2 regions of the Pseudoalteromonas sp. NC201 genome follow, and region 2 is predicted to be linked to the other one. Evidence: riboswitches for the same ligand, from Rfam matches in the RefSeq annotation. Region 2 holds a riboswitch; the other holds the start of a gene.
The links. Region 2 has a riboswitch for cobalamin ahead of PNC201_RS13595 (ABC transporter ATP-binding protein). Riboswitches for the same ligand answer to the same signal wherever they lie in the genome.
Positions count from the first base shown of each region.

Region 1: linked by a shared signal. The riboswitch ahead of PNC201_RS15765 (TonB-dependent receptor domain-containing protein) and the one ahead of PNC201_RS13595 (ABC transporter ATP-binding protein) in region 2 are both predicted to bind cobalamin.

Region 1 is NZ_CP022522.1:3,582,956-3,598,436, reverse strand. Features, by position in the region: gene PNC201_RS15795 (TetR/AcrR family transcriptional regulator) at 33-689, shown strand; gene thiI (tRNA uracil 4-sulfurtransferase ThiI) at 911-2,368, shown strand; gene PNC201_RS15780 (ketopantoate reductase family protein) at 2,982-3,884, opposite strand; gene PNC201_RS15775 (VanZ family protein) at 3,877-4,227, opposite strand; gene PNC201_RS15770 (YajQ family cyclic di-GMP-binding protein) at 4,380-4,862, shown strand; cobalamin riboswitch at 4,949-5,197, shown strand; gene PNC201_RS15765 (TonB-dependent receptor domain-containing protein) at 5,233-7,095, shown strand; gene PNC201_RS15755 (hypothetical protein) at 7,521-8,498, shown strand; gene msrA (peptide-methionine (S)-S-oxide reductase MsrA) at 8,540-9,073, opposite strand; gene PNC201_RS15745 (efflux RND transporter permease subunit) at 9,073-12,171, opposite strand; gene PNC201_RS15740 (efflux RND transporter periplasmic adaptor subunit) at 12,178-13,230, opposite strand; gene PNC201_RS15735 (DUF2982 domain-containing protein) at 13,444-14,163, shown strand; gene PNC201_RS15730 (hypothetical protein) at 14,186-14,518, shown strand; gene PNC201_RS15725 (Lcl C-terminal domain-containing protein) at 14,534-15,481, shown strand, end outside.
Region 2 is NZ_CP022522.1:3,116,390-3,131,870, forward strand. Features, by position in the region: gene tal (transaldolase) at 1-862, shown strand, start outside; gene PNC201_RS13550 (DUF3545 family protein) at 1,269-1,460, shown strand; gene ung (uracil-DNA glycosylase) at 1,501-2,169, opposite strand; gene PNC201_RS13560 (cobalamin-binding protein) at 2,166-3,017, opposite strand; gene cobO (cob(I)yrinic acid a,c-diamide adenosyltransferase) at 3,017-3,613, opposite strand; gene PNC201_RS13570 (cobyric acid synthase) at 3,615-5,087, opposite strand; gene cobU (bifunctional adenosylcobinamide kinase/adenosylcobinamide-phosphate guanylyltransferase) at 5,084-5,623, opposite strand; gene PNC201_RS13580 (adenosylcobinamide-GDP ribazoletransferase) at 5,623-6,405, opposite strand; gene cobT (nicotinate-nucleotide--dimethylbenzimidazole phosphoribosyltransferase) at 6,405-7,460, opposite strand; gene PNC201_RS13590 (FecCD family ABC transporter permease) at 7,453-8,478, opposite strand; gene PNC201_RS13595 (ABC transporter ATP-binding protein) at 8,475-9,272, opposite strand; cobalamin riboswitch at 9,342-9,469, opposite strand; gene PNC201_RS13600 (histidine phosphatase family protein) at 9,488-10,087, opposite strand; gene nqrM ((Na+)-NQR maturation NqrM) at 10,168-10,380, opposite strand; gene PNC201_RS13610 (FAD:protein FMN transferase) at 10,481-11,512, opposite strand; gene nqrF (NADH:ubiquinone reductase (Na(+)-transporting) subunit F) at 11,621-12,847, opposite strand; gene nqrE (NADH:ubiquinone reductase (Na(+)-transporting) subunit E) at 12,868-13,476, opposite strand; gene PNC201_RS13625 (NADH:ubiquinone reductase (Na(+)-transporting) subunit D) at 13,487-14,119, opposite strand; gene PNC201_RS13630 (Na(+)-translocating NADH-quinone reductase subunit C) at 14,119-14,868, opposite strand; gene PNC201_RS13635 (NADH:ubiquinone reductase (Na(+)-transporting) subunit B) at 14,858-15,481, opposite strand, start outside.

The sequences.
Region 1 (15,481 bases), 470 kb from region 2:
GACCACGTTATCAACAAAGATAGAGAATCGTAATGAATACCAAGGAAAAAATAATACGTACCAGCATCGCGTTATTTAATTTGCATGGAGAGCGCGCGATTACGACAAACCATATAGCGTCCAGTTTGGGGATTAGTCCTGGCAATTTGTACTATCATTTTAAAAATAAAGAAGACATCATTCGGCAAATATTCGCGCTTTATAGCGAGCATTTAAATACGCACTTTAAGCCACTGGAGCAGCACAATGAGCCGCTTGAGCAGCTAACTCAATATTTAGACTCCTTGTTCGACCTGATGTGGCGTTATCACTTTTTCTACGACAATCTGACAGACATCTTGGCTCGTGATGATGAATTGAAAAAAAACTACATTGCTTTTCAGTTACGCTTACTTGAGCAAGTAAAAGCTGTGGTAATTGGTCTAAGAGATACAGGCGTGATCACCATAGATGATGACGATGCTAAAGAGCTCGCGCATATGTTGAAAATGACCGTTAGTTTCTGGACTCCCTATGTTAAAGCCAGAAGAATGACAGGCGTCCTTGAGCAACAAGATATATACAATGGTATTGTTAAAGTTCTGATGATTTTTAAACCTTACGCGACGCCCATGAGCGCACCGAAAGTGGCACAACTTCAGCAGCATTATCAAGCATTAGCAGAGGCGAGCTTACCGAGTATTGCTTAGCCTGAAATAATTAAGCGGGCCTTTTGCCTGGGTGAGCACGGCAAAAGGCTTTCTTTGTAGAGCACAAAGGGAAAAGGTTTGTTTATTTCCTAATCGGCTCTGAGTTTGATATACTCGCGCGCCCGAACTGTCCTCGGTCAGTGTGCGCCACGATAAAGTCCGCTTAGGTCAAATCAGTGCGTCATCGCAACCGATAATCGATCTGTAGTAGAGTGACTTTTATGCTTAAATTTATCGTCAAATTACATCCCGAAATTGCTATTAAGAGCAAATCCGTCCGTAAGCGTTTTACCAAAGTATTAGAGAAAAACATCAAAATGCTGTTGGTTCGCGTTGACGAAAACGTAAAAGTTAAAAATAACTGGGACAATATCTCAGTGACGAGCGAGCTAAGTGACGAGAAAACCCGTCTTGGTCTGATCGACCACCTTAAACGCACGCCAGGTATTGTGCAGTTTATTGAGGTGCAAGAAACACAGTTCGACACGCTTGATGATATCTACCAACAAACGATTGCTTTGGTTGAGCCATTGATCAAGGGCAAAACGTTTTGCGTGCGTGTAAAGCGCCAAGGTAAGCATGAGTTTACTTCAAGCGACGTGGAGCGTTATGTTGGTGGCGGTTTAAACCAAAATGTAGAGGGTGCCAGTGTAAGACTGAAAAAACCTGATGTGACGGTTAAAATCGAAGTCAAAGACAATAAAGCCTACATCGTTCGTCACCAGCACTTTGGTCTAGGTGGCTTCCCACTACCAACGCAAGAAGACGTGCTGTCTTTGGTTTCTGGCGGATTCGACTCGGGTGTTGCGACTTATCAAATGATGCGAAAAGGCGCGCGAACGCACTTTTTGTTCTTTAACTTAGGTGGCGCAGCCCACGAAATTGGCGTTAAGCAAGTGAGCCACTATTTGTGGAAACAATTTAGCTCTACCCACAAAGTTAAATTTATTACGATTGACTTTGAGCCGGTTGTTGCAGAAATTCTTGAAAATATCGAAAGCGGACAAATGGGCGTGGTACTAAAGCGCATGATGATGCGTGCAGGTGCTGTGGTTGCAGAGCGTTTAGGGATCCCTGCGCTGGTAACTGGTGAAAGTATTGGTCAGGTATCGAGCCAAACCTTGGCTAACCTTAACGTGATTGACCGTGTCACAGAGATGCTGATATTACGACCGCTTATTCAACACGATAAAGAAGAGATCATTCGTATTGCCAGAGCGATTGGCACCAATGAAATGGCAGAAGCAATGCCTGAATATTGTGGTGTGATCTCTCAAAAACCAACGGTAAAAGCACAGCTTCACAAGATATTAGCTGAAGAAGAAAAGTTTGACTTTGATGTATTGAATACGGTTGTAGCTAACGCGACGGTAAAAGATATTCGCGACATTGAAGCTGAAGCAAAAGAAGAGGTGAAAGAAGCGGAATCGGTAAGTGAATTACCGGACAACGCGGTGGTACTGGATATTCGTTCTCCAGAAGAGGAAGATGCAAACCCTCTAGAGCTAGATGGTGCACAAGTGATCCACTTACCTTTCTTTAGATTAGCCACTAAGTTTGGCGACTTACCACAGGACAAAGCATACTACTTGTACTGTTCGAAAGGCGTAATGAGCCAGTTACAAGCACTTATTCTGCATGAAAATGGCTATGCAAACGTCAAGGTGTACCGTCCTTAAAAAAGCGTGTTAACAAGCGTTGGGTGAGACTTTAGGATTTACCCAACGTACGTCTTGTGGGGAGGTTATAGGTTGCTTGTTTATCCTCGTTTATTTACTAGGTATTTTGTAGCTGCCCTCCACAGTTAGTATCAAAGCGCAGCCATGCGCTCCTAGTTCATTCTTTTGAAACGACACAATCGAGCGAATCAAGAAAACGTCGCCCCGACATCATACTGAAGCCTAAAACCAAAAAACTGATAGGAAAGCAACCGACATCCCGCCGGTGCATTGCATATCGGCTTATGCTTCTCAGGTGTGATGAAAGGGGAATTATACCAGTTGTATTAAGTAAATGATCTATCTTGAAGCGGGGAAATAGCTTTAGTAGCAAGGCAAAAATTTTGCTATTTAGTTGTTCTAAATGAGAAATTTTTAACGAAGCTAATATGCTATTTCACCCTTCAAATTGATTAGAGAATTAATTCAATTGGTATTAGCTGCTTATGAAACCTTCTACGGTTTTAGCAGTTAAGCTGCTTGCAAGTATTGCAAAAACTCTCAACGAGCTGTATCCCTAATTCGCTGTGCAAATAACTTTGTGGGGGGCGGTTTACCCGCCGAGAAGTTAAGTCTATTGTCGCGCTAGCTGCCAGCGCTTATTCACTTCCTCAAGTAACTGTTGATTAAACGGCACATCGATATTTTGCTTCGCTGCTAGCTCACAAATATACCCGCACATGGCGTCAATTTCTGTGCGTCTGTTATTCGCGATATCCTGATTCATTGAAGAGCGATTGTTTGCAGTTTGCGCCATTACGGTGTAAGCAAGCGTGACTAGCTCACTAAGCGCTAAGTTCACGCCTGTACTTGTGGCCACAAGTTGTACTTCATTCATTAAATTAAGGATTTGGGCCGCGTATTTGGGCTGTCTTAGCTGACCATTTGCGACTTGTTCCAATGCACTTAACGGGTTAATGGCAATATTAACCGCCAGCTTTTTCCAAAGTGTTGGCATGATGTCAAACGTGGTTTGAGCATTGTCAAATGTGCTAAACAGTTGCGAGAATACGCGCTGGTAGTGGCATTCAGCTGGTAAATTTAACGGCCCAAACCAAGTTGCACCTTGTCCTGTATGATGCACAGTGTCTGCGACTTTATAGCCTGCGATAGATGTGCTTAAGAAGTAGGCGGATTGCGTTTTATCAAGCGCTGCTAACTCACCAGACCAATCTACCATGCCATTATGACTAAGGATTAGCGTGCCATTTTTTGAAAGTGCAGGGCGAAGCGCTCGGAGTGCTTCGATGACCTGATATGCTTTAACAGGAATGATTAGCGTATCTATATTGCTAGCTGGAAGTTCTGCAAGCGTTTTTGTACTGCATGGGATGGTTTGTTGAATACTTGCTGTTTGATAGCGATAAGTCGCCGCGCGTTTGTTTCGAGTGATCAGCGTAATTGGATGAGATTGACTAAGGTGCTGGGCGAGCAGTAATCCTATCGCCCCTTCACCTAAAATATGTATGTTAGCCATGTTTTCTGTTGCGCCAACTTGCCCAAATATAAAATAGAACAAAATAACTGACCGCACCGGCTAAATCAGCGAAAAAATCAGCGGTGGATGCTTGGCGATACGGTAATGAATGTTGCATCCACTCAATTCCTGCACCATACAAGGACAGCAGTACTATGTGTGTCCATACTTTCACTTTAAAAGCATGGTGAGAGATAAACGCAAGCACAAAAAACACACCAAAATGCGCCACTTTATCGATATTTGGGAACAGCTTTGGAGACAAGCTAATTTCCTTTGCGAATAGCACCGTACATATAATTAAAGAGATAATCAAAAGAGCTTTATAAACGCGCCGTGTCACAATACATCCTACTTCTGTATGACTAAGCGAGCAGTATACCATCGAAAACTGTCCATTGGGTGAACATCCTAATACGCTGTTTAAAAACTTAAAGTAACTCAAATTAAGCATAAACTGCTATAATCGAGCCAAAATGACTTTAGGAGAGAAGCATGCCTTCATTTGATATTGTATCTGAAATTGATATGACAGAAGCAAAAAATACCGTAGACAACGCGGTTCGCGAGCTTGATACGCGGTTTGATTTTCGTGGCGTAGATGCATCAATCGAGCTTAACGGTGAAATGATCAACCTTAAAGCGGAAGCAGAACAGCAAGTTATGCAGTTGTTTGATATGTTAGTGGGTAAAGCGGCAAAGCGTGGCCTTGATGTGGCAAGCTTCGAGCTAAAAGACATTGAACGCTCAGGCAAATACGTATCGCGCAAGGTGGCGTTAAAACAAGGCATCGACAAAGAGATGGCGAAAAAACTGGTTAAGCTTATTAAAGACTCAAAAGTTAAAGTTCAAGCATCAATTCAAGGCGATACGGTGCGTGTAACGGGTAAAAAGCGTGACGATTTGCAAGAAACGATGCAATTGGTTCGTACCGGTGAGCTTGGCCAACCATTTCAATTCAAAAACTTCCGCGACTAATTACGCTTTACTTCATTCCAAAAGTGCATAGATTGCACTTTTGGATTTCTAGACGTCCATTGACAATCATTCCGAAACCCAAGACAATAGCCTCGCATTTTCAAGGTGCTGTACACAACCTAGTGTGGTTGCTAAGTGTATAGATAATCGGGAAACTGGTGCGAACACAAGGGAACATCTAATTGCGTGAATCAATAATAAATTGAGTAAGACAGTTTATTACACGTGATTAGCTTGGATCGGTTCTATGCCAGCGCTGCCCCCGCAACGGTAGAGTGAACTGCTAATCTGCAGATTTACTGAGCCCGGAGACCGGCCTTGAAACAGTCACTTTGTGTTCTTGTACGGTGGGTACAAGTTAGGGGAAACCATGTTAAATAAAACTGCTCTAAGCGCGGCGATAGCGACGGCGCTCTCTTTTTCAGCATTTGCGGATCAAAATGTTGAACATATCACTGTTACTGCCAATAAATTTGAACAATCTCTAGAAAGCGCATTGTCTGCCATTACGGTTATAGGTCGCGCTGAAATTGAAAAAAGCAATGTTCAAGATGTCGTATCGCTACTCGATAATGTCGCTGGTATTCAAGCTGTTAGAAACGGTGGCTTTGGCCAAAGCGTGAGTTTATTCCTACGCGGTAATGACGCTAAGCATACGCTAGTGTTAATCGATGGGGTTCGAGTGACGGATGCAAACTCCGGTGACAATTCGCTCACTAATTTACCACTTAATAGCATCGAAAGAATTGAGATCATTCGTGGTGCCAAAGCTGCGATTTATGGTTCAGATGCCATTGCTGGCGTGATTAACATTATTAGTCGCGAAGGGAATAACAATACTATCGCGTTTACGACTGGGAGTAACAATTACTCCAAGACCGAAGCGACGGTAAATTACAAAAAAGACAAGTTTAGTATTGCAGCTAATGCGGGTTACACTCATACCGATGGCTATGATGTGATTGAGAAAGACCCTGAAGCTGCAATCACAAAAAACCATGACCGTGATGGATATTATAACGGTAATGCCGGTTTAAATGTGCAGTATGGTGATGAAGAAAGTGGCATTTTTAGCTTACGTTCACAGTACAGTGAAGGTGAGGGGGAGTATGACTCTTTTGGTAGTGATGCTTACCGTTTCCATAACTACACCAATAAGTTGGCGTGGAAAAGACGTACTGATAAGTTTAGCCAAAGTGCGTCATACAGCTTAGGTAAGGAACAAAATGTTCAAATCGGTAATAGTGCTGACGATAACGCTTATGTCACCAAACGCAGCCAATTTGAATATCAGTCGCAATATAGTTTAACTGAAGCTTTGATCTTCACGGGTAACTTTACCTTTCTAAATGAAGATGTTGGTGATTCTACCGCCTCTTTTTCAGAGCCTGAGCGTGATAATTTATCTTTAGCACTCGGTGGGTTTTACAACGATGAAAATTGGCTGGCAGAGGTTGTACTGAGAACGGATGATTATGATTTTCATGGTCGTGCAAACACCTACACGGTTGCTGTAGGCAAGCAACTCATGGATGGCCTAAGTGTTAAGTTGAATCATGGTACTGCCTTTAGAGCACCTTCTTTATCACAGGCGTTTGTGATTGATAGTCCTTACTATTTACCTAACCCAAATATTAAGCCAGAAGAAGCTACTAATAACGAAATTATTGTTACATGGAGCGGCGAGAACTTCCGTGTGGAAGCTGCGGTATACGATAACCGTATTACCGATAAAATCGTTTATCAGCAAAATGATAAATGGAAATACATCCCTTACAATGTTCAGCGCGCTGACTTTGAAGGTGCTGATCTTTCTGTTGAAATTGAAGACAACTTTGGTATCGAGCATACGGTAAATGTGAGCTATGTGAGTGCTAAAGACGCAGATACCGATAAGCAATTACAGCGCAGAGCGAGACGCACCTTAACTTATTCAGTCAGTAAAGAGTGGGAAAATGTCGATGCAACACTGACCTTAGTCCATAGAGGTAATCGCGACGATAAAGTATGGGGAGCTGAAGGTGCATATACAGTGACTTTACCGTCATATACGCTGTTTAACTTAGCTGCTAACTATACGTTTTTCGACGGATTCAAGTTAAATGGCCGAATTGAAAACTTAACCGATAAGCGTTATTTCAATGCCACAGCGGGCGAAGCAAAAGATGGATCTTTACTGGGCTATAAGCCACTAGGTAGACAAGCCTACGTTGGTGTGAGCTACAGCTTCTAATGCGTTAACTGCTTTTCAATACCCAGAGTGATCCATCATGAGTAATGGATCACTTTTCTTATTTATCATTTAGGGCCTGTTGACCTTTGCTGTTTGGTTTTTGTTCTTCTGAGTGTGTTTTGATCGCGACGCTCGACTTGCCGCCTAGTAATCTAGGCAAAAGTTGAGCAACAATGAACAAAGCGCACTCAGGTGAACCCAAAGGGCAGCGCTTGACTGGCATTTCTACTGTGTTATCACCTGACTTACATAGAATAACTATGCTACGCAGGCTCTGCCTTGTATAAATACCAGTCAAACTGCTGCAAAAACAAACTTGAAAGATCAACAGGCCCTAGTTGCATTACATTTGTAACTGGTGTTCTGCTTTATGTGTGGTTGATAATAGATTTGATTTGTATTATTACTACCTTAAGGAAAAGAACATGAAGTCACTATTATTTGGGTTACTCACGTTTGGGATTGTCACATCAGCGCAAGCCTCACTACCTGAAAATCAGCTTGAACCTCAATTTTCAACACAATCAATGACGGGCGATTTCGCTTGGTTTAACGCGCCATCGCAAACCTGTAATCGGATCCGCAGCATGATGTATTATCGCCACCCCGGCAACGATCACCTAACGCCTATATCTGTGCCTGTGATTTATACTGGTGGAGAGTGTTGGTCTACTGGCAGGACAACATCTAGCCAAGGTCCAAAGGAAATGTATACGCAGGTTTCAGATATCATTCATCAGCAATTTTCGAATGTAGAACATAACTACAAAGAGTTGACGACCGATATCGTCAATAATATTGCCGCACAATCTAGTTCAAATAAAGTAAGCCACACGACTAGTCTCTACGGCACTATGCATATGAAAATCGCAGGTAGAGTCGATGCACAAAATAAAGTACCGGTGTTGATCGATGGCTTCGATTTGAAGTCTTACGCTAAGTTTCGTAAGAAGCAGCTTGGGATGAATATTTATATCCATGTCTATATTAACAACGAAAATGTCACCATCAAAGGTAAGTATGATGTACGTACCCAGCAGCTTGAGTTAGATCCTTTAATTTCTAGCTTTAAGCCTGTGGTGACGACAAAAGTAGAGCTGCCGTGGATCCTCGATTTGATAGATACCTTGACTCCGGGGATTTTTGACAAGCTTTATACAGAATTTAGCCGTATTGTGATTGATGTGTTTGAATTCTTGGGTGTGGATATGAGCGAAGATATTCCGCAGGTCATTAAACACAACGCCCAGTTAATCAATTCAGGTGTTGTTCCGCTTAAAGGCTTAGATACCTTAAGACCTGGTGATACTGCGAATTTAGAAATGGAAGTAACGCGTGGGCATTTGCGGATTAAAGATGGCCGCACTAGCTTTTATGTATTTGCTATACCTATGTTGCCGTAAGGCGTAAGCCGAACGCAATCGATTGCGTTCGGCACACAAGTTTAGTGTTTTAAATTCGCCGCAAAATGGCTTTCAAACTTTGCAATTTTAGGAGCAATCATCACACTGCAATAGCCTTGGTTTGGGTTTTCAGTGTAATAATCTTGGTGATAGTGCTCAGCAGGATAAAATTCAGGCGCTGGGCTAACTTCAGTCACTATTTTTTCACTTAACTGGCTTTGAAGCTGCGCAATACAATCTTGAGTTTGCTGCTGTTGCTGCTGGTCATGATAAAACACTACACTGCGGTACTGAGTACCAATGTCATTGCCTTGGCGATTCAACTGCGTTGGGTCATGCAGGGTAAAAAACATATTAAGCAAAGTATCAAAGCTGACAATATCGGCATCAAATTGCAGTTGGACTACCTCAGCATGACCACTGTCTCCCCGACATATCATTTGATAGGTGGGATTATCTGTGTGGCCACCTGCGTAACCTGACTGCACTGACTCAACACCATTGACGCGGCGAAATGCCGCATCAATACACCAAAAACAACCACCACCAAAAGTTGCGGTTTGTAAAGTTGCCATTATACCTCCTGCTCAGGATGTTGTTTCGACTGCTCCTCAAGGCGTTTTGTCGTCTCTTCTGGAGATTGCGTCTGCTTAGCTAGTAAAGTATAGGCGGTTGGGATAACAAACAAGGTTAAAATGGTGGCAACACTGACACCGGCAAAAATCACGACACCGATCACCATGCGGCTTTCGAACCCAGGGCCTGTTGCAAACACAAGCGGGATAGAGCTCATCACGGTTGTTAGCGAGGTCATAATAATAGGTCTTAATCGCTGCGCAGCAGCATCAACAATGGCTTGTTCGAAGGCAATGCCTTTGTCACGCAATTGGTTAGCAAATTCCACGATTAAGATACCGTTTTTGGCGCTAAGGCCAATCAACATGACAATACCAATTTGGCTATAAATGTTTAGCGTGCTGTCGGTGATAAATAATCCATACATCGCACCGACTAAGCCCAGCGGTACGGTGAGCATGATAACCAGTGGATGGACAAAGCTTTCAAACTGTGCGGCTAATACTAAGAAAGTAACGGTGAGCGCCAGAATGAACACATAGGTCATCGCTGATGCACCTTCATAAAACAGCTGTGACTCGCCTTTGTAGTCGATGGCACCGTCGATATCATTCTCTTCGGCGGCAACTTTATTTAAAAAGTCGAGCGCTTGCTCCAGTGTATAGTCGCCAGCGAGGTTTGCCGTGATAGTGATTGCGCGCATACGGTTGTAGCGGTTTAATCGAGAAGCTGTGGCTTCTTCTTTTATGGTGATCAAACTGTCTAATGGCACGAGCTCATCGCTACGAGATTTCACATAAATATCAGAAATATTATCTGGGGCAGAGAAGTCGGCTTTGGTGCCTTTTAAGATCACATCGTATTCTTCACCGCGGTCAATAAAGGTGGTAACACGACGTTGTCCCAGCATGGTTTCTAGCGTTTGGCCGATGGCACTTACCGACACGCCTAAATCTGCGGCTTTGGTTTTATCAATGCTTATCAAAAACTGTGGGAAGGTTTCTTTGTAATCGTGATCGAGGCGAACCAGTCCTTTATTTTCTCGTGCGCGTTCTAGGATGCGATCACGCCATGCGGCCAATTCGTCATAGTCGTTGCCTTGTAGTACAAACTCAATGGGGCGTGAGTTACCGCCGCCGCCAATACCACGGCGCATAATAGCAAAGGCGCGAATATCTGTAACATCTTGCATTTTACCGCTGATCTCATCCATGACTTCCCAAGTAGAGCGTTTTCGCTCATCCCAGTCTGGCATGCCGATAATAGCAACACCGCCTTGACCACCCCAACCAGGTACCCGAATAAGCACGCGGCTAAGTTCCTCTGAGTCTACATAAGGAAGTAGGCGCTCTTCAATTTTTGCCATATTTTGCGAGTTGTTTTCGTAGCTTGCCCCTTCAGGACCATTCATCATAACGAAGAAAGTACCGCGGTCTTCTTTTGGTGTCAGTTCAGACGGGATCTGTTTAAACAGGCTATAGCTGGTAAAACCCGCTAGTGCCAACATCACGATCAGGCTGTATTTGCGCGATAAGTTGTCTTGTAAAACACGGCGATACCCTTGTTCTAGTCGAGTAAATCGACGGTCCATCCACTGACTAAAGCGGTTTTCTTTATTACTAGGTTTTAATACTTTGGAGCAAAGGGCTGGAGACAAGGTCAACGCGGTAATACTGGAGAACAGCACCGCAGCACTTACTGCAAAGGCAAACTCGGTAAATAGGGCACCAATACGACCATCCATAAAGACCAAGGGAATAAACACGGCAACCAAAACCAGGGTTGTTGCAATGATGGCAAAGCCTACTTCACGCGCGCCACGGTATGCCGCCAGTAACTTGGGTTCGCCAAGCTCGATACGGCGATAGATATTTTCCAGCATTACAATGGCGTCATCGACCACAAGGCCGATGGCAAGCACAAGTGCAAGAAGCGTCAGTAAGTTGATAGAATACCCCATGGCCAGCAAGAACATAAAGGTTGCAACTAAGGCTACCGGCACGGTAACAGCAGGGATCAGCGTAGCGCGGATATTGCCAAGGAAGATGTAGATAACGAGTACCACCAACGCCATGGCAATCGCAAGTGTGCTGTATACTTCCGCAATGGACTCACGAATAAAAATAGAAGAATCGTAGCTGTCTTCTATGGTGGTACCTTGAGGCAGGTTGCGTTTTATTTTTTCAAGCTCTTTACGGGCGTTGTCGACCACTTCTAGCGTATTGGCTTTGGCTTGCTTTACAACGCCAAGGCCAATCATATTTTTACCATTACCACGGAAGGTACTTTCGTCGTCAGCGGCTTCAAGTACCACCTGCGCGACTTCACCAAGTCGCACCAAATAGCCTTGTTCGCCACGCTTAATCACTAGGTTGTCAAAGTCTTCTTGAGTCTTATAGCTTCTGGCAATACGAACAGAGAAATCACGGTCTACGGATTCTATTTCGCCAGCGGGTAATTCTACGTTTTCTCTGCGTAGCACTTGTTCAATATCACTGCTTGTGACTCCACGAGCGGCCATCGCTTTTCGGTCTAGCCAAATCTTCATGGCGTATTGACGTTCACCGCCAATACGTACATTCGATACGCCATCAACAACCGCCAGGCGGTCAACGATAAAGCGCTGGGCGTAGTCTGAAAGCTGCAAGGTATCCATGGTTTCGCTGTTGAGTACAAACCAAGCGATAGGGCTTTCGTCGCTGTTTGATTTCGATACTTCAGGCGGCCTAACTTGCTCTGGCAACCTATCCAGCGCCCGAGAAACGCGCTCACGCACATCATTTGCAGCAGCGTCGATGTCGCGATCGATATTAAATTCGATAGTGATATTGGAACTACCATTGCGGCTACTTGAATTTATGCTTTTGATCCCTTCGATCCCCGAAATCCGGTTTTCTAATACTTGGGTGATCTTGGTTTCTACTACTTCCGCTGATGCGCCTGTGTAGTTAGTGCTTACACTGACTATTGGGGTTTCAATATCAGGGTATTCGCGCAGCGGTAGCATAGTAAATGCCACTAAGCCAAAGGTCAGCAGCAGTAAGTTAATAACGATCGCGAAGATCGGGCGCTTTACCGCCGTATCAGTGATTCTCACGTCGCCTTACCCCTTTATTTCAACTTTTGAGCCTGAGCGGATCTTCAGGGTGCCTTCCGTGATCACCTGTTGTCCCTCTGTAAGCCCCTCATCGATAGCTACCCAGCCGCTAAAGCGAGTTTGCAGGTGCACTTCACGTTGTTGCGCTTTACCTTGGTCGTCAATGACAAATACAAAATGCTTATCTTGTCTTGGTATGATGCTTTTTTCTGGCACCACAAGGGCTTGTAATCGAGCCAGTTCCAATCCCATGTGTAGTAGCATACCTGGGCGGAGTTTATGGTCTAGATTGGTGAAACTTGCTGTCACTCGTACCGAGCGCGTTTGTTCATTAATACGCGGGTCAATATGGGAGACCTTACCGGTAAATAGTTGCTCTGGGTAAGCTTCGCTTTGTGCATTCACTTGCATACCAAGCTGTAGTTGCGCTAGGTATTTTTCTGGTACCTGAAAATCCACTTTGATGATGCTAATGTCATCGAGTGTGGTGATCACAGTATTGTTGTTTACGAAGCTACCGATAGAGATATTTCGAGTACCCAATAATCCATCGAATGGCGCATAAATGGTCATCTCGGCGAGTTTTGTTTTGGTGGCTTCCAATTGTGCCGTTAAGGTGTCAACCTTTGCTGATTGCGCTTCTAATTGAGAGCGAGCCGCCGATTGAGTTTTTGCGAGGTCTTTAAGGCGGTTTAGTTGTCTAATTTCTTCCTTTAGCGTCACTTTCAGCGCTTCGATATCGAGCTTCTCTTCGGCATCGCGCAACTGGACTAGCTTGTCACCTTTTTTTACTACGTCTCCGTCATCGAAAAAGAGGGCTGCCACATAGTCGCTTTGGGCGCTACTCACGTTGATTGCTTGATTTGCTCTGGCGGAACCAATAGAGTGAACAGCAATAATACGCTCCTCTTTAGTTACGGTATGAGCTTGAACGGAGGTTACGGGTGCTGAGTTGCCACTCATTTTGCCTTCCGAGGCTGGTAAATATAAATAGCCGCTGATGACGACTAGCACTACAATGATAAAAGGAAACAGTGCTTTTCCTGATTGATGACGCATAAAAGTGACCCAGATTATAATTTGTCTCTAGTTTACAAAATTAAAGGCTAACAAAGTCGACGGCATATCCTGTAAATTTGTGCATTAAACGAAAATGTAATTCAATTTAAGTGTTTGTACCTAAATTAAATATTATGAAACGCAGCCATTCATGTAAACGATGCATCACAATACGTAAATTAGTCGCATGGGCGATCATCATGTATATCTTCTATGTCTGGTATACCCATGCTTGAAGCAAAACTACGTGCAACCGCTGATCGCAATGGCGTTGAATTTATGCTGGTTGGCGCAATTGGTTTGATTGTTATCATGCTTTTTGTCAATTTGCGTGGTACTGCTATTACTATTGTAGAAATATTTCTTGCCAGCGCCATGTTAGTGGCTATTTTTGTTGGCTTTCTCAAAAGTCAGCAACCATATTTTAGTTTATACTTTACAGAACAAGAGTTTAGGTATGTGCATAAATATGGAGCTTGGCCGCTATCCATTGTAAACTTCCACTCCAGCGGCATTCCCAAAGTTCAACAAGGTGTTGAAACACTTGAGTTAAATGCAGTTGGTATTAAACTTAATGATATTGATGCGTTTTTATTAAATTTAACACCTCGACTTGCGGGTAAATTATTGATCGAGCAGCGGCATATTTTTTTACAAGCTGTTAAAATGCATTGCGAAAATGGCAACTGCCCATCTGAATGGTTGATAGAAGAAACCGTTTTTCGCTCCAAGGCGGGAAAAGAATATACTGGTTTAATGGCAATGTTTGCAAACCGGATGGATAATTTAAAGACAGTGACGGGATATGATTTATTGATCCCCGCGACTGCCTTAGACAGGGATATTTGGCAATTTTCAGTCATGTTAAACCGCTGGAAACTTAACCCTAAAGAGGTGGTAAAAGCATTGTTAGAAGAACAAACCACCTACTGAAGATGTAACAGGATACACCAATATGAGCTTAGAAACGGCCTATATTAAAAGTGGGCGTAATACCATTATTCACAAAGAGAAGAAGTTAGATCTTGTGATTGTAAATGGTGAAGCACACCCAAAAATCAAGGTGACTGCAAACGGCTTGGTGCCTTTTAAGGAAGAGCTGCCGAGAAATCGAAGAGAGGCTAAAGAGCGTTATTTAGAAGTCGTCCACGTTTCGAGTATTGATGTGTTTGGTGAAGTGAAGCGGTTGTTGTTTATTCAGGCTTTAGATGGTCGAGAATACAAAGTAGATTATAGTAAAGTTGGCACTAAGTTGTTTGTGCGGATACATCAAGAAAGTTATCTATAGTTCATAAGGAAGAATATGAATGCATTCAAGGGAAGTTGGGTTGTACTTGCGCTAATATTAACAGGTTGTGGTGGAGGCTCTGGGAGTGATGAACCGAGTCAAGTCAGTGCGTCGGTTAATGCGGGTGCTGATATCCAAGTGACCGAAAAAACAGAAGTCACCTTGAATGCTCAAGCATCACCTGCTGGCGGCACCTTTAACTGGCAGGTTATCTCTGGTGCAAACGTCAGTGAATTTCCAATTACGGAGCAACAAGCCGCTTTTGTTGCACCGGATATCAAAGCCGATGTCAATTTACTTATTCAGGTTGACTATGTTGCGCCTGATGGCAGTCTTGCAAGCGACCAAGTGACGGTTGCTATCAAATCTAACAACCAATTACCTATACCAAGTATCAGCCAAACTGCACCGGAAACACTACCAGCCAAATATAAAGATACTATTGTCCTCAGTGGCGCAGGCTCCTCCGATCCAGACGAAAATGGCCAAGTGGTTGCTTATCAATGGCAACAAGTGAGTGGTCCCACAACAATACAGCCAATTGGTTTGAATACAGCTACTTTATCTTTTGTCCACCCATTATTGGCTACCTCTCAGGCGTCAATCTGGCAGTTGACGGTTACCGATGATGAAGGCGGACAAGCCAGTACCCAGTTTACCCTCGGGCTACTTGAGAATTCGGATGTAGTAGTGGCGGATGCTGGGAGCGACCAGCAAGTGCAAGAGTTTGATGAGGTCACGCTTGATGGTTCAAACAGTGATACGGTATCTGGTCAGAAACAGTGTGTATGGCGGCAAGTGACGTCTGGCACTCAGGTAGCATTAAGTTCTGTTACCGGGTGTTCAACAACTTTTAACGCACCAGATCAAAATATTTTGTCTCAAGTGGAATTTGAGCTGACCGTTACTGACTCACAAAACCGTTCAGCTACCGACACCGTGCGCATTGATATAGAGAAAAAG
Region 2 (15,481 bases):
GGATGCAACAACTAACCCTTCTCTTTTACTTAAAGCGGCAGAGACGCCTGCTTATCAGCCTTATCTAACAGAAGCTTGGGATTATGCCAAAGCCAATGAAAGTGACGCTGACAAGCAATTAGCGCTTGCTTGTGACTATTTTGCCGTTGTGATTGGTAAAGAAATCGCAAACTCTGTGCCGGGATATATCTCAACCGAAGTAGACGCACGTTTATCTTTTGATACCGAAGCGACTATCGCAAAAGCAAAAACGCTATTAAATTTATATGAAGCGCAAGGCGTAAGCAAAGACAAAATCTTGATTAAGATTGCATCGACTTGGGAAGGTATTAAAGCCGCTGAAGCACTGGAAAAAGAAGGTGTTAAGTGTAACCTAACGTTGCTATTTAGCGAAGCGCAAGCACGTGCATGTGCCGACGCAAACGTATTTTTAATCTCACCATTTGTTGGGCGTATTCTAGATTGGCACGTTGCCAACGGCCTAGAAAAACCAACTAACCCACTACAAGATCCGGGTGTGCAATCTGTTCGTAGTATTTTTGAATTCTATAAACAGCACGGTTATAAAACCGTTGTAATGGGCGCCAGCTTCAGAAATACAGGTGAAATTCTAGCCCTAACAGGTTGCGATAAGCTCACGATTAGCCCTTCTCTATTAGAAGAGCTTGCTGCAATGCCTGCAAACGAAGATTACCTACTTGAGGCTGACTTTACGCCTAAAGCAAAACCTGCAGCGCTTAGCGAAAGTGAGTTCCGTTGGTTACATAACCAAGACGCAATGGCCACAGAAAAGCTTGCTGAAGGTATTCGCTCATTTGCCGATGCACAAGAAACACTAGTCGCACGCTTTAAAGCACTGTAAGTGCCTTAAACATTCGATTTCGAAACGCCGCAATATGCGGCGTTTTTGTTATCGCTCTCAATACAAAACTTTCTGAACACCTCCTAGATATCACCCGAATTGACCTTCATCAAACTGTCACTTGCTTTTAACCCAAAAGACACAATTGTGTTTTATTTTTATCCCGTCTGTGGTATATCAATATCACTTGAAGTGAAAATTGATGCCGCTACTTTCTGGTTTTGGTACAAAAAGCAAGCAACGCGGGGTTGTTTGTAGCGTACTTTAGCTATCAGACTTTTATCGGTTCCTCATATTGAGGTTTGCCAAATAGTATGAAGAGATCAACGGTGTCATTGCAGTTGTAATGCTAACAACAGCCAAAGCAAATGCCACTTTAGGTTGTTTTTATCAATAGGAGATTTTCATGGATACCCTAGACGAGTTATTAGAATTATTAGAAAGTCCGGATACTAGGAAAAAAACTTCATCTAAGGGCAAAAAAAGAAAATGGCGTGAAATTGAAGCGCTAAAAGATAAACAGCGACTACGCAAAGAACTACAGGAATTGGATATTTTCGCAGACAATGTTGATTTAGACGAATTTGATTTTAACTAAAAAGAGCGCCCTTCACGGCGCTCTTTTTGGTTTTTATCTGCTATAGCTCGGCCAATCGCCAGTCGATTGGCTGCTTACCCATTTGTGTGAGCAGCTGATTGGTTTTGCTGAAATGGCCACTACCAAAAAAGCCGCGATGTGCTGAGAGCGGCGAAGGATGTGGCGCGTGTAAAACATGGTGACGGTTTGTATCTATGCTTTTACCCTTTTTCTGGGCGTGTGAGCCCCAGAGTAAGAAAATCACACCTTCGCTGTGGGCATTCAGCCTTTCAATCACTACATCTGTAAAGCGCTCCCAGCCCAAATGCTTGTGTGAATGGGCTTGGCCTTGTTCTACCGTCAACACCGTATTTAACAGCAGTACGCCCTGTTTAGCCCAGTCAATTAGGTAGCCGTGATTAGGTATGCGAAAGCCGTCAATATCCTGCACTAATTCTTTATACATATTATTTAACGACGGCGGCGGCTTAATCCCTGGTAACACAGAGAAACATAGACCATGAGCTTGATTGGGGCCGTGATAGGGATCTTGCCCTAAAATCACCACTTTAACCTGATCAAAAGGCGTGACTTTGAACGCGTCAAATACTTGTTCATGGGGCGGAAACACATTTATACCTTGAGCACGACGCTCTGCCACGTAATCCATGGTTTGTTTAAAGTAATCTTGTTGTTTTTCCTGACCTAACACGTCACTCCACGTTGTCATGCTTCACCTTTTTTCATCATATTATAATGGCTTCGAGAAACGTCGAGTTTACCACATAAATCCGATATTCCCTCAAGCATACGATAGCTGTAACGATGGAGCAGATCGGCATCTACCGAAATAGTTTGTTGATACTTTACCGCAGGGATCGACGGCCATTGCTGCCATGCAATTGCTTTAACCTCTTGTTTGGTCTTTTCTTCAGGGATCACAATCACTTGCGGTGATTTCAACAGAACATTCTCAATGCTAATTTGTGGATAGTCCGTGGTGGCGTCGGCAAAAACATTTTTCACATTACACACAGTAAAGACTTGCTGTAACCAACTTTCGCCTCCTACGGTCATCAGCGGTGATGGCCACAATTGATAAAATACAGCTAAGCTAGCGCTTTGTTTATACTGGGCCTTTAGTTCATTTAAACGTTTAGCAAATAAATCAGCCTGTTGCTGAGCTTGAGCTCCAAGGCCAGTAATTTTACCTAGGCGTAGTAACTCCTCGGGTAGTTTATCTAGATATTTCGCTTCACTATAAATCACGTCAACACCAAAACTCTCCAGCTTTTCAAGCATAGGAACGTGACTTGCATTTTTCCACGCAATGATAAGATCAGGCTTAAGTGCCAAAATTTTCTCAACCGAAATGCCTTGATAGTCGCCAACTTGAGGCAGTTGCTTGGCTGATTCTGGATAATCGGCATAGGCGACCGTGCCTACAATCCGCTCCCCAGCTCCTATTGCATACAAATTTTCGACAATATGAGGCGCAAGCGCGATGATCCGCTCTGCGGGCTTAGCACTAACGCTAAAGGCAAAGCCTAGTACAATAAACAAGGCGAATTTTAGCATCAGTAGTCAAACCCTTTTTGCGCCTTAATGCCGGCCTCAAACGCATGCTTCACATTACGCACTTCGCTCACGGTATCTGCAAGCTCGGTCAGGCGACGATGTGCACCGCGTCCAGTTACAATCACTGACTGCATGGTAGGACGGTTTTCTAGCGCCGTTATGACTTCGTCCAAATCTAAATAGTCATAGCTCAACATATACGTAATTTCGTCAAGCAATACCAAATCGATGCTTTCATCTTGTAGCCATACTTTTGCTTGCTGCCACGTCGCCTGCGCAGCGGCAGTATCGGTTTCACGGTTTTGCGTTTCCCACGTAAAGCCTGTTTTCATTACCGCAAATGGCACGCCGACTTTTTCGAGCAAATTGCGTTCACCGCAATCCCAAGTTCCTTTAATAAACTGTACAACCGCAGCGTTCATACCATGACCGACACAACGCGCAACGGTGCCAAAACCAGATGTTGACTTACCTTTACCGTTACCTGTGATCACTTGCAAAATGCCCTGCTCTTGCTGCGCCGCGGCAATTTTTTCATCGACTTGTTGTTTTACTTTTTGCTGTCGTTGCTGATGCTTATTTTGTTGTTCGCTCATGTTATTCCTCAATTATTTTCATCAATTTTTGCCAATCTAAATGTGCTTCACAGCTGTCGGCAAGACGCGTAATTTGCTGCTCTCTGTGCCTCGCTAAATCAATCGCGGCAGTGCCCGCTTGCTTACTACCGGCCCAAGACAAGATAGCCTGTGTGGCGGCGACCGTATCAAATAAACCATGTAAATAGGTGGCTGCAATTTGATTATCTCGGGAGATAAAACCGTCCTGCACACTGTTATTTGGATGTGTGTTAAATCGCAAGAATGGCACCTTTAGTGCCGCTCCAGAAGAAATCCCAGCATGGATCTCGTAACCACAAATTTCAGCACTTTGCTCATCCAATTGGCAAGTGCCAGACACTTGCGTCAGTACTTTTTGCTCTGAGAGTGTGGTCTCAAAGTCAGCCAGACCAAGTCCTGCAACTTCACCGAGTGTTGATTCCACCGCATTTGGATCTCTGATGAACTTACCTAACATTTGCAAACCGCCACACACACCTAGTACCTTACCACCGTACCTCAGGTGCCGTTTGATTTCTTCTGCCCAACCCTGTTTGCGTAAGAAGGTTAAATCGCTCAACACATTTTTGCTGCCAGGCAGAATGATTAAGTCACAAGGACCGATAGATTCTTGATAGCGTACGTAACGCAAATCCACTTCAGGGTTTAAGCGCAAGGTGTCAAAGTCGGTGTGATTGCTAATATGAGGAAATAGTAAAACCCTGATGCTTAACGATCCCCGTTCACAGATATTGTCCACCGTCACCGCATCTTCTGCATCGAGCGCTAAGCCATGCAAATAGGGCAATACCCCAAGTACAGGCTTACCCGTTTTTTGCTCGAGCCAGTCAAGTCCAGATTGCAATAACGCAATATCACCACGGAAGCGATTGATCACAAAGCCTTTAACTAAGCTTTGTTCATAGTCACTTAATAGCGCAAGTGTGCCAACCAAGTGTGCGAACACCCCGCCTTTGTCGATATCAGCGATAATGATCACGGGGCATACAACTTCACAGGCAAACCCCATATTGGCAATGTCATTTTCACGCAGATTGATCTCAGCAGGGCTCCCCGCCCCTTCCACTATGCACAGCTCAAATTGTTCGCTGAGGCGTTGATGTGAGGAAAGTACGGCCTCCATCGCTACCTTTTTGTAATCATGATAAGCGGCTGCTTCCATATTGCTAATGGCTTTGCCGTGAATGATCACTTGTGCGCCAGTGTCAGAGTTTGGCTTAAGCAAAATAGGATTAAAGTCTGTGGATAGCGGGACTTTTGCGGCTTCGGCTTGGAGTGCTTGTGCCCGACCAATTTCACCGCCACAAGGTGTGACGGCACTATTTAGTGCCATATTTTGCGGCTTAAAAGGCGCAACAGATAAGCCTCTTCGTTGCAGCACCCGGCAAAGTCCCGCAACCAGTGTACTTTTACCGGCATCAGACGTGGTGCCCTGCACCATTAAGGTTTTCATACGTCTTGACCTTTTAAACATTGTGGCAAGCCTGCAATAACAAAATCGACTCTGTCGGCCACTTTAGCAATGTCTTGATGGAGCCAACCAGATTCATCAACAAACTCACGGCTTAGCTCGCCAAGCGGAATTATCCCATGCCCCACTTCGTTACTCACCAAAATAACAGTGGCAGCACAGCTTTCTAGTGCCGCCAGCACATGTTCTTTTTTGTCTATGGTCGCGGCCTTACCCATTTCGCATAAGCCAAAACTCAGCCATAAGGTCAAACAATCGATAAGTAACAGCGCATCTTCGCGTGCAGTAGCAATAAGCTTATCAATATGCCACGGCTCTTCCACTAGCTGCCAGCGGCTATCACGCTGCATCTGGTGAGCAAACACTCGGCTTTTCATTTCTTCATCTTGGGCTTTTGCAGTTGCAACATAGTAAAGTTCGTTCACCGCACCTTGCTCTAACAATAGAATAGCGCGCTGCTCTGCCAAGCGACTTTTGCCTGAGCGAGCACCGCCCAGTATTAACTGTATTTGTGCCATTAGAGATGACCCACAATAAAAAGCAAAATAACAAGCTCAGCAAGCTGTTGCGCAGCCCCTAAACAATCTCCGGTGTAACCACCAAGCTGAGCGTTAAACCATTTAATGCACACACGCCTTAGCACAAACAAGCAAGTACACAGCATCAACAAGTCGAACAGTGAAAGCGCAAGCCATGACCAACAAAAAATTAAAATCGCGATGGTAGTGAGCGTAAGGCGGGTCGCCGCAGCACTCGATAGATGTTTCGCTACCGGCTTAACTTTGCTCAGCTCATCAGCCTGTACATAGTTAAGCGCACCGATTAAAGACACCGCAAAGGCACGGCTTAGGCTATGGGCTAAAATAAGTGCAGCGAGTGTCACAGCAAAGTCATTAAAGAGCATGGTCAAAAGCGAAAATTTGGCCAATAACAGCAATATCAGCGCACAACTACCGTATGTACCAAGACGGCTATCTTTCATGATCTCAAGCTTTTGTTCACGGCTCCAGCCACCGCCAAAACCGTCAAAAACATCGGCAAGACCATCTTCGTGAAAAGCCCCGGTAAGTAAGATACTCGCAGCCAGTACGATAACGGCACCAAACATCGGCGATACACCACTACTGGCAACATAGCCAAGCATGGCCGAGAAGCTACCAACAAATAAACCAACCAAAGCAAAGTAACCACTCACTTCGCTGAGTTCATCAGAAGAAGGGGCTGGTTCCAAACGAATTGGCACCCGCGTTAAAAACACCACAGCAAACTTAAACAGTCGCCACTCTTGTTGCCACTGCATTATGCGTCTACCACTTGCGTAACATCGGCATCGGCAAAGCTTGCCATTTCGCAAAAGAAGCCTAGCGCAGCTTGTAATAATGGAAGCGCTAGAGCGGCGCCCGTTCCCTCACCCAAGCGCATATCTAAATGCAGTAATGGCTCAGCGTTTAACTGCTCTAACATTAACTTATGGCCTTGCTCCATAGAGCCGTGAGCAAACACCATATATTGCTTACTTTGCGGTGCTATTCTACTTGCCAACATAGCCGCTGTGGTAGAGATGAAGCCATCCACTATGATTACTTTTTGTGCCCGTGCAACCGCCAGCATGGCACCAACCATTTGCACAATTTCAAAGCCACCTAGGCGCTGCAAAATTTGTTCTGGTGTCGCAAGCTTATCTTGATGATATTCTAGAGCCTGTTTGATAAGTGCCCGTTTTTTGCAAAGCGTTTCATCGTCAATGCCTGTACCGCGCCCCACACATAATTCCACACTCGCCCCGCTGAGCGCCGCTAAAATTGCAGCTGCAGAACTGGTATTGCCAATCCCCATCTCACCAAAAGCAATCACGTTGCTACCCGCTTCAATAGCGGGCATCACCACTTGCTCTCCATATTCAAGTCCTTGCTTGAGCTGCATTTCGCTCATCGCGGGCTGTTTATGGAAAGCATGAGTAATATCGCCAAGTCGCTGCGAGCGCAAATTCGGCGAAGGCTCGCATGGCACTAATGTGCCACAGTCTACTACGGTTAACTGCCAACCAAGTTGTCGACAAAAGACATTGATCGCGGCCCCCCCCTGCACAAAGTTTGCAACCATTTGCCCAGTTACTTCGCTTGGCGCAATAGAAACCCCTTGGCTTGCAATACCATGATCACCCGCAAAAACAAACATTGCAGGGCGTGTTATTGCTAACTGCTCTATGTCTAATTGCGTCAGCCCTTGTGAGAAGATCTGTACTAGCTGCGCAGCCAAGGCTTCAAGCTTACCAAGCGCACCTAGCGGTTTGGTTTTTAAGTCAATGCGCTGTTGAATAAGTGTGTTTAAGCGAGTATCTAACGGTTTAACCATGGGTAACTCCGACGCCTCCAGAGCGGCGATTTTTGAAAATAAGCAATGCTAAGAAGAACACGCTGCCAATGGCGGCGGTGATCACACCCACAGGAAGTTCCTGATTATCGATAAGAGTGCGCGACAATACATCCACCCATAGCATCAAAAGCGAACCGCAAAGCGCGGTGGCCACAAGCCCAATGACCTTTGCTTGCGAGATAAAAAAGCGTACGATATGCGGGATCATCAAGCCTACAAATCCGACTCCGCCGCACGCAGCCACAAGTACTGCGGTGAGTAAGGAGCTCAATAACAACATACCTATTCGCACTCGTCCTACATTCACGCCAAGCGTGGTGGCGCTCTCATCTCCGAGTAACAAGGCGTTGAGCGGCCGACGCATCACTAAAAGCGTGATAAAACTCAGCAACACGACCAAACATGGAAGCCATAGCCATTGCCAGCTCGCCCTTGCAAACGAGCCTAGATTCCAAAACAAGATTGCACTGATGGCTTGAGGGTCACTCCAATAGAGCAACAAGCTAGTAAAGGCACTGAACAGAAAAGAAAGTGCGACGCCCGCCAAGAGCATAGTTTCTACCTGCTGTAGTGCATTGCGTTTTGCCACAAATAAAAGCAGCAAGATAGACAGCAAACTTCCGACAAATGCAGCCCCAGACATCATTAGGCTAGACTGTGCACCAAATAGCGCAATAAGCACCACCACACCGAATGAAGCACCTGAAGAAATACCAAATAAATAAGGATCAGCTAGCGGGTTACGCGTCACGGTTTGTAAAATAAGACCCGCTATCGCCAGTCCTGCTCCCGCGCTCATCGCCAGTAACGTCCGTGGCAGACGAAGCTCAACTACCACCCGTTGTTGAAGTACGTTGGGATCGAAATTAATAATCGCTTGTATAACCGTATGCCAAGATAAATCAATCGCACCGATCTTAAGTGCCATCAGCATGCTAAAACAGCACAAGCTCAATAGCAGTATCGATATCAACGCGATCCGCTTTGCGGCAATCATAATTGATACCCGTAATGAAAGCGTATATGTGGGATCTCACTGTTATTTGGCGGATGGCGGACAGTAGAAACCTCTGTACATACCCCAAAAACTTGGCTTAATAGGCTTTCGGTAATGACTTCAAGTGGCGACCCATCTGCAACAAGCTCACCGTTATTTAATACTAATAAGCGGTCGCACAAGGCGCTAGCCAAATTTAAGTCGTGAAAAGACGCAATGATAGTAACACCAAGCTGTTTGGCCAGCTCCATAATTTGGATTTGATATTTAATGTCCAAATGGCTGGTGGGCTCATCCATTATCAATACTTGAGGCGCTTGCACCATGGCACGTGCGATCATTGCCCTTTGCTTCTCCCCACCAGACAAGGAGCTAAAACATTGCTCTAATTTATGGCTCAATCCAACCTGCTCAATGGCATGTAAGATTGCCTGTTTTTCAGCAGCCGTCGTTGTCGCGAGCAGTGATTTGTTCGGTGTTAGCCCCATCAATACCATATCAAATAATGGCAGAGTAAACTCAGCGGGGATCTCTTGTAGCACCACAGCAACATGTCTCGCGTAGGCTTTACGTCCATAACTAGCTAGCGGCTTACCATTGAAAAGTAGCGACCCAGAACTTGGCGCTGTGTATTGATATAAAGTGCGCAGCAAAGTCGACTTTCCAGCACCATTCGGTCCGAGCAAACCAATAAATTCACCCGAATTAATAGCAAAGCTGAGTGCCTTTAAGATGGCTTTACCACCAAGCTGCACGCTAAGTTTATCGACTTGAAACTGTGGAGTGACTGCCATAGCACCTCTGATTGGGCACGGCAAAGTAGTAGCTTATAGACAAGCGACAACTTTGACTTAAGTCTGCCCGCTTAAGTATATAGATAGGCCTTGGTATCTGACTTATGCAAGAGGTAACACTCATACACTTACAGTTGCGGGGACAGTTGAGGACTCACACCTCATTCCCAATATCTGCCTATCACGAAATTTGCAATATTATGAAGTCTAGACGTCTAAAATACAACTTTTGGCCAAGCAGTTTGGCTGCTGTCGTAAAACACCTCAACTTTTACTATACCCGCATAAGGAATATCTATCTTCGATTGGTATGCAGTAAGCTCAGGCGATAGGTCAAGAATAAGTGCTACAAGCGCTTTTATTACTCCAGCATGCGCTACGACGGCGGTACACTCTTCACTTGGCGATTCCAAAATGCTGTGCCACCATGTGGCAACCCGATGATGAAAATCATACATAGACTCGCCCTCAGGAGGCGTGTGCAGCCAAGGGTTTTGCCAAAAGTCACCAATACTTGGAAATTGGGTTTCTCGCCAAAGCGTATCATAAGGTTGTCCATCCCATAATCCAAAATCAAATTCGGCGAGATTTGGCTCCACCTCAACGGGGAGTTGATACTGCTTTGCAAAGGCTGTGGCTGTATTCAGGCAGCGCTTCCTTGGAGAGCTAATAATACCCTGCAGGCCACTTAGGCTCGTTAACGATTGCAGCAATTGCTGAGCACCAGTACTACTGAGTTCGGGATCTGTCACTCCAAGTAAATGGCCTGATAGGGTCGTTTCACCATGACGAACAAAATATAGCTGCCGCTGCATTTTTACTTAACCTGAGGTTTGTTACCCAAAAAGCAAAAACGCAAGCTAAGCTTGCGTTTTCAATTAATACCATTCTACGGTTATAGGATCTGGTTTTCTTTCCACATCTCTTCTTTTGCTAACCGCTTTTTGCGTTTGTCGCATGGATCGTCGCAATCACAAATTTTGTCAATGCCCATTGAGCCCAAACCACCACAGCTACTTGCCATGGATTTCTTTTGTACGATAACGCCTACAGCCATCGCAACAGCGATAAGCATAAGTAAACCGAAAGTAAGGAGGAATAAAGACATTATCTAGCCCCTTTTATTGCTACATTGAATTGAGTGACGACGCGCAAATTATACGCTTTCATGGCGTCACTCACAATTAAATTATGGGGTGTTGTACAGCTTAATTCAAGTACGGCTGAAATGCTTCACTCGCGTAACTCTTGATCCCTTCAGGACTTTTATACATCAAATACACGGGGAGTTGATGCTCAGTGGCATACGCCTTTGCACGCTCAGTGCCCATCACAGTCAATGCTGTCGCTAGGCCATCAGCCGTCATCGCAGATGGATGTAGTACCGTTACAGACACCAGCTCATGTTTAACTGGGCGACCCGTTGTAGGGTCAATAAGGTGTGTAAAGGTTTCACCGTCCATTTCATAAAAAATACGGTAGTCTCCTGAAGTTGCAATACCGTTTTTACCAGGCTCTATCACGCGGTGAATTTGGCGTTGACCAACAGGCGCATCGGGTTTCTCGATAGCAATACGCCACTCACCATCCGGCTTCTTGCCAGAAACGCGAAGCTCGCCACCGATTTCTACCATATAGTCATGAATATCATGACTCTCAATCACCTCAGCGACCTTATCTATGCCATAGCCTTTAGCGGTTGCAGAAAATGATAATTCCAGCCCCGTAACTGTTTTCGCAAGACCACGGTCATTTAAAATAAGCTTATCAACACCGATACGAGTGCGCATATCGTCTAACTCGACCTGTGACGGACGCATTGTTGGTCTTTTGTCAGGACCAAATCCCCACAAATCGATAAGCGGTCCCATCGTAACATCAAGCGTTTTGGTCGACTTTCCAAGGCGGATAGATTCGGCAACTACCAAGCGAAAGTCTTCACTGATAGGCATAACGGTATTTGCGGCTAAACGGTTGAACTGGTTAATCTCAGAATCTGGGATATAGGTGGACATAGATTGATTAACAGCCTTTAATGCTTGCTCGACCTCATCGTGCAACTGCGCTTGTTCGAGCGGCTTTTCACCGGGGAATACCTTGATGTTGTAAGTCGTGCCCATGGTTTTACCAGACAGCACAATTTCCTTGGCTTCAGGTTTGGCGTCTTGGCACCCTGTTAAAAAAACGAATAAAAACGAAATAATAAAAAATCGAGATAAAAAAGCGTAACTTGCTTGCATCAGAATTCCCTGAGTTTAGTACCAACGGGTATAAAAAAGCCCTCGAGCAAAGTATTTTGCTGGAGGGCTTATATTCTAACTTAAGTTCATTGTTAGACCGAAACCTAATTAACCACCGAAGTCATCAAGTAGGATGTTTTCGTCTTCAACACCTAAGTCTTTAAGCATGTTAATAACTGCCGCGTTCATCATTGGAGGACCACACATGTAGAACTCACAATCTTCTGGCGCTTCATGGTCTTTAAGATAGTTTTCAAAAAGTACGTTATGAATGAAGCCAGTGTAACCTTCCCAGTTATCCTCTGGTTGAGGATCTGAAAGGGCAACATGCCATTGGAAGTTATCATTTTCTTCAGCTAGACCGTCAAAGTCTTCCACGTAGAACATTTCACGCTTAGAACGTGCACCGTACCAGAAAGACATCTTACGCTTAGAGTTAAGACGCTTAAGCTGATCGAAGATGTGTGAGCGCATTGGCGCCATACCAGCACCACCACCAACAAATACCATTTCTGCATCTGTGTCTTTCGCGAAGAATTCACCGAATGGACCAGAAATAGTAACCTTATCACCTTCTTTAAGTGACCAGATGTACGATGACATCTTACCACAAGGTAATGTTAGGTTATTTGGCGGCGGAGTTGCGATACGTACGTTTAGCATGATGATGCCAAACTCTTCTGGGTAGTTAGCCATTGAGTACGCACGGATCGTTTCGTCGTCAACTTTAGACTCTAGCTTAAAGAAACCAAAACGTTCCCAGTCAGCACGATATTCTTCAGGAATATCATAGTCTGCATATTTAACATGGTGAGCTGGTGCTTCAATCTGAATGTAACCACCGGCACGGAAAGGTACAACTTCACCTTCAGGGATGCCTAGTTTTAGCTCCTTGATGAAAGTTGCTTTGTTATCGTTAGAGATAACAGTACATTCCCACTTTTTAACACCGAAGATTGATTCTTCAACTTCGATTTCCATGTCGTTTTTAACATTAACCTGACACGCTAGACGACAGCCTTCACGTGCTTCACCTTTAGAGATGTGGTCAAGTTCGGTTGGTAGAATATCACCACCACCCTCTTTAACATGTACGCGACACTGACCACATGAGCCACCGCCACCACATGCAGACGATACGAAAATACCCGCGTTTGCAAGTGCACCTAGTAGCTTACCGCCAGCAGGAGTCTTGATCGCTTTTTCAGGATCGCCGTTAATATCAATTGTAACGTCACCGCTTGCTACAAGCTTCGATTTCGCTGCAATGATGATAAGCACTAGCATCACAACGATAGCGATGAACATGCTTACGCCTAATACAATAGTTTCCATCGTATAGTTTCCTCGCTACCTTACAGTGAAATACCAGAGAATGACATGAAGCCAAAGCCCATTAGACCTACAGTAACAAAGGTAATACCTAAGCCACGTAAACCATCAGGAACGTCTGCATACTTCATCTTCTCACGAATACCTGCTAACAATACGATAGCAAGTGCCCAGCCCACACCTGAACCTAGACCATAAACTACAGATTCACCGAAGTTTAAGTTACGCTCAACCATGAATGATACCGCACCGAAAATCGCACAGTTAACTGTGATTAGCGGTAGGAAGATACCTAGTGCGTTATATAGCGCAGGGAAGAACTTATCCAATGTCATTTCTAGAATTTGAACAAGCGCTGCGATTACACCGATAAACGTCAAGAAGCGTAGGAAGCTAAGATCCACTTCAGGGAAGCCTAACCATTCCAATGCGCCCGGCGCTAGCACTGCGTGATAAACCAAGTTGTTTACTGGTACAGAGATACCAAGAACTACAACTACCGCAATACCTAGACCTAGCGACGTTGTTACTTTCTTAGATACCGCCAAGAAAGTACACATACCTAAGAAGAAAGACAAAGCTAAGTTTTCAATGAAAACTGCTTTTATAAATAAATTGATATATTGTTCCATCTCTCTCCCCTTATGCCTTCGCTTCTACTTGCTCTTTCTTCCAAGTACGTAGTGCCCAAATAAATGCACCTACGATGAAGAACGAACTGAATGGCATAACTAGTAGACCCATAGGCTGATACCAACCACCTTCAGAGATAAGTGGTAAGATTTCAACGCCAAACAATGTGCCCGCACCGAATAGCTCACGGATAAAGCCAACTGTTAAAAGCACAACAGAATAACCTAAACCGTTACCAATACCGTCAAGGAACGACATTGTTGGTGGTGACTTCATTGCGTATGCTTCTGCACGACCCATTACAATACAGTTAGTAATGATAAGGCCGATGAACGTTGATAGTTCTTTTGCTGTTGAATAAACAACGGCTTGAAGCACTTGGTCTACAACGATTACTAAAGATGCAATAATCGTCATTTGGACAATGATACGCACACTTGAAGGAATGTGATTACGGATCATTGAGATAAATAAACTTGAAAACGCAGTAACCAATGTCAACGCAATTGACATGATAAGTGCATTTTTAAGGCTTGAAGTTACCGCTAGTGCAGAACAGATACCCAACACTTGCAGTGCAATCGGGTTGTTCGCAAAAACAGGACCAAACAAGACTTCCTTCATTTCTTTTGCATTAGCCATTAGTTCAATGCTCCTTTACGTACTTTCGCAAGGAATGGACCAAACGCTTTGTCGCTTGTCCAGAAATCTACTGTATGATCAACACCATTAGAAGTAAGTGTCGCACCAGATAGACCATCTACCTTGTGTTCGTTACCGCCAGCACTACCTTTAACAACGTCGATAGGAAGCTCTTTTCCTTCCCAAAGTGCAGTCCACTTAGGGTTTTGGATTTCGCCACCAAGACCAGGAGTTTCACTGTGCTTATAAAAGTTGATTGACTTAATCGTCTCACCATCAGCTTCTAGCGCAATGAAGCCATACATCACACCCCAAAGGCCATAACCTTGGATTGGTAGAATGATAGTGGACACTTTACCTTGGTCATCTTTTGCAAAATAAACTGGAGAGTTATTTGTGATACGTTGAATACCCGCTTTGTCTTCTTCTTTTGAAAGCTTGTAACTACGTTTGGCATCAAACTTAGTCGCTTCAAAATCAAAAGTTTCCGCTTTAACGTCTTCAACAAACTCACCCGTTTTAAGACTAACAACACGTGATTCGATATTTTGGTTAAAAACTTCAGATACGTTTTTAACTTTATCGTAGCCAGCAACGGCTAAAATGTTACGCTGAATATCTTCGTTTTTGTTTGCTTGCTGCATAGGACGAAGCTGAACCGAAGCAAAAGATACTACGATTGCACACACTAAACATAAGCCAACAACTACGCCGAGCGTTTTGCCCATTGATTCATTATTAGTTGACACGTGCCAATCTCCTCTTCACATTTGACTGCACTACGAAGTGGTCGAATAGTGGAGCAAAAAGGTTAGCGAATAAGATTGCTAACATCATGCCCTCTGGGTATGCCGGGTTAACAACACGGATAAGCACAACCATTACACCGATTAGCGCACCGTATAACCACTTACCTTTGTCTGTGAAAGACGCAGATACTGGGTCTGTTGCCATAAAGAACATACCAAATGCAAAACCACCAAGTACTAAGTGCCAGTGCCAAGGCATAGCAAACGCAGCGTTTGTTTCAGAGCCAATTGCATTTAGAACGAATGACATTACAACCATACCAATGAATGTACCTAGTACGATGCGCCATGAAGCGATACGAACATAAACAAGGAACAAACCACCAAGTAAGATTGCTAGTGTTGATGTTTCACCTACAGAGCCTTGGATAAAACCGTAAAACGCGTTAAACCAAAGGTCCATATTGCTGTAGTCTAGTGAACCTGCAGTCGCTTGACCTAAGTAAGTTGCACCAGAGAACGAATCAACAGCTGTCCACACTGTGTCACCAGAAATGTCAGCAGGGTACGCAAAGAATAAGAACGCACGGCCTGCAAGTGCTGGGTTTAGGAA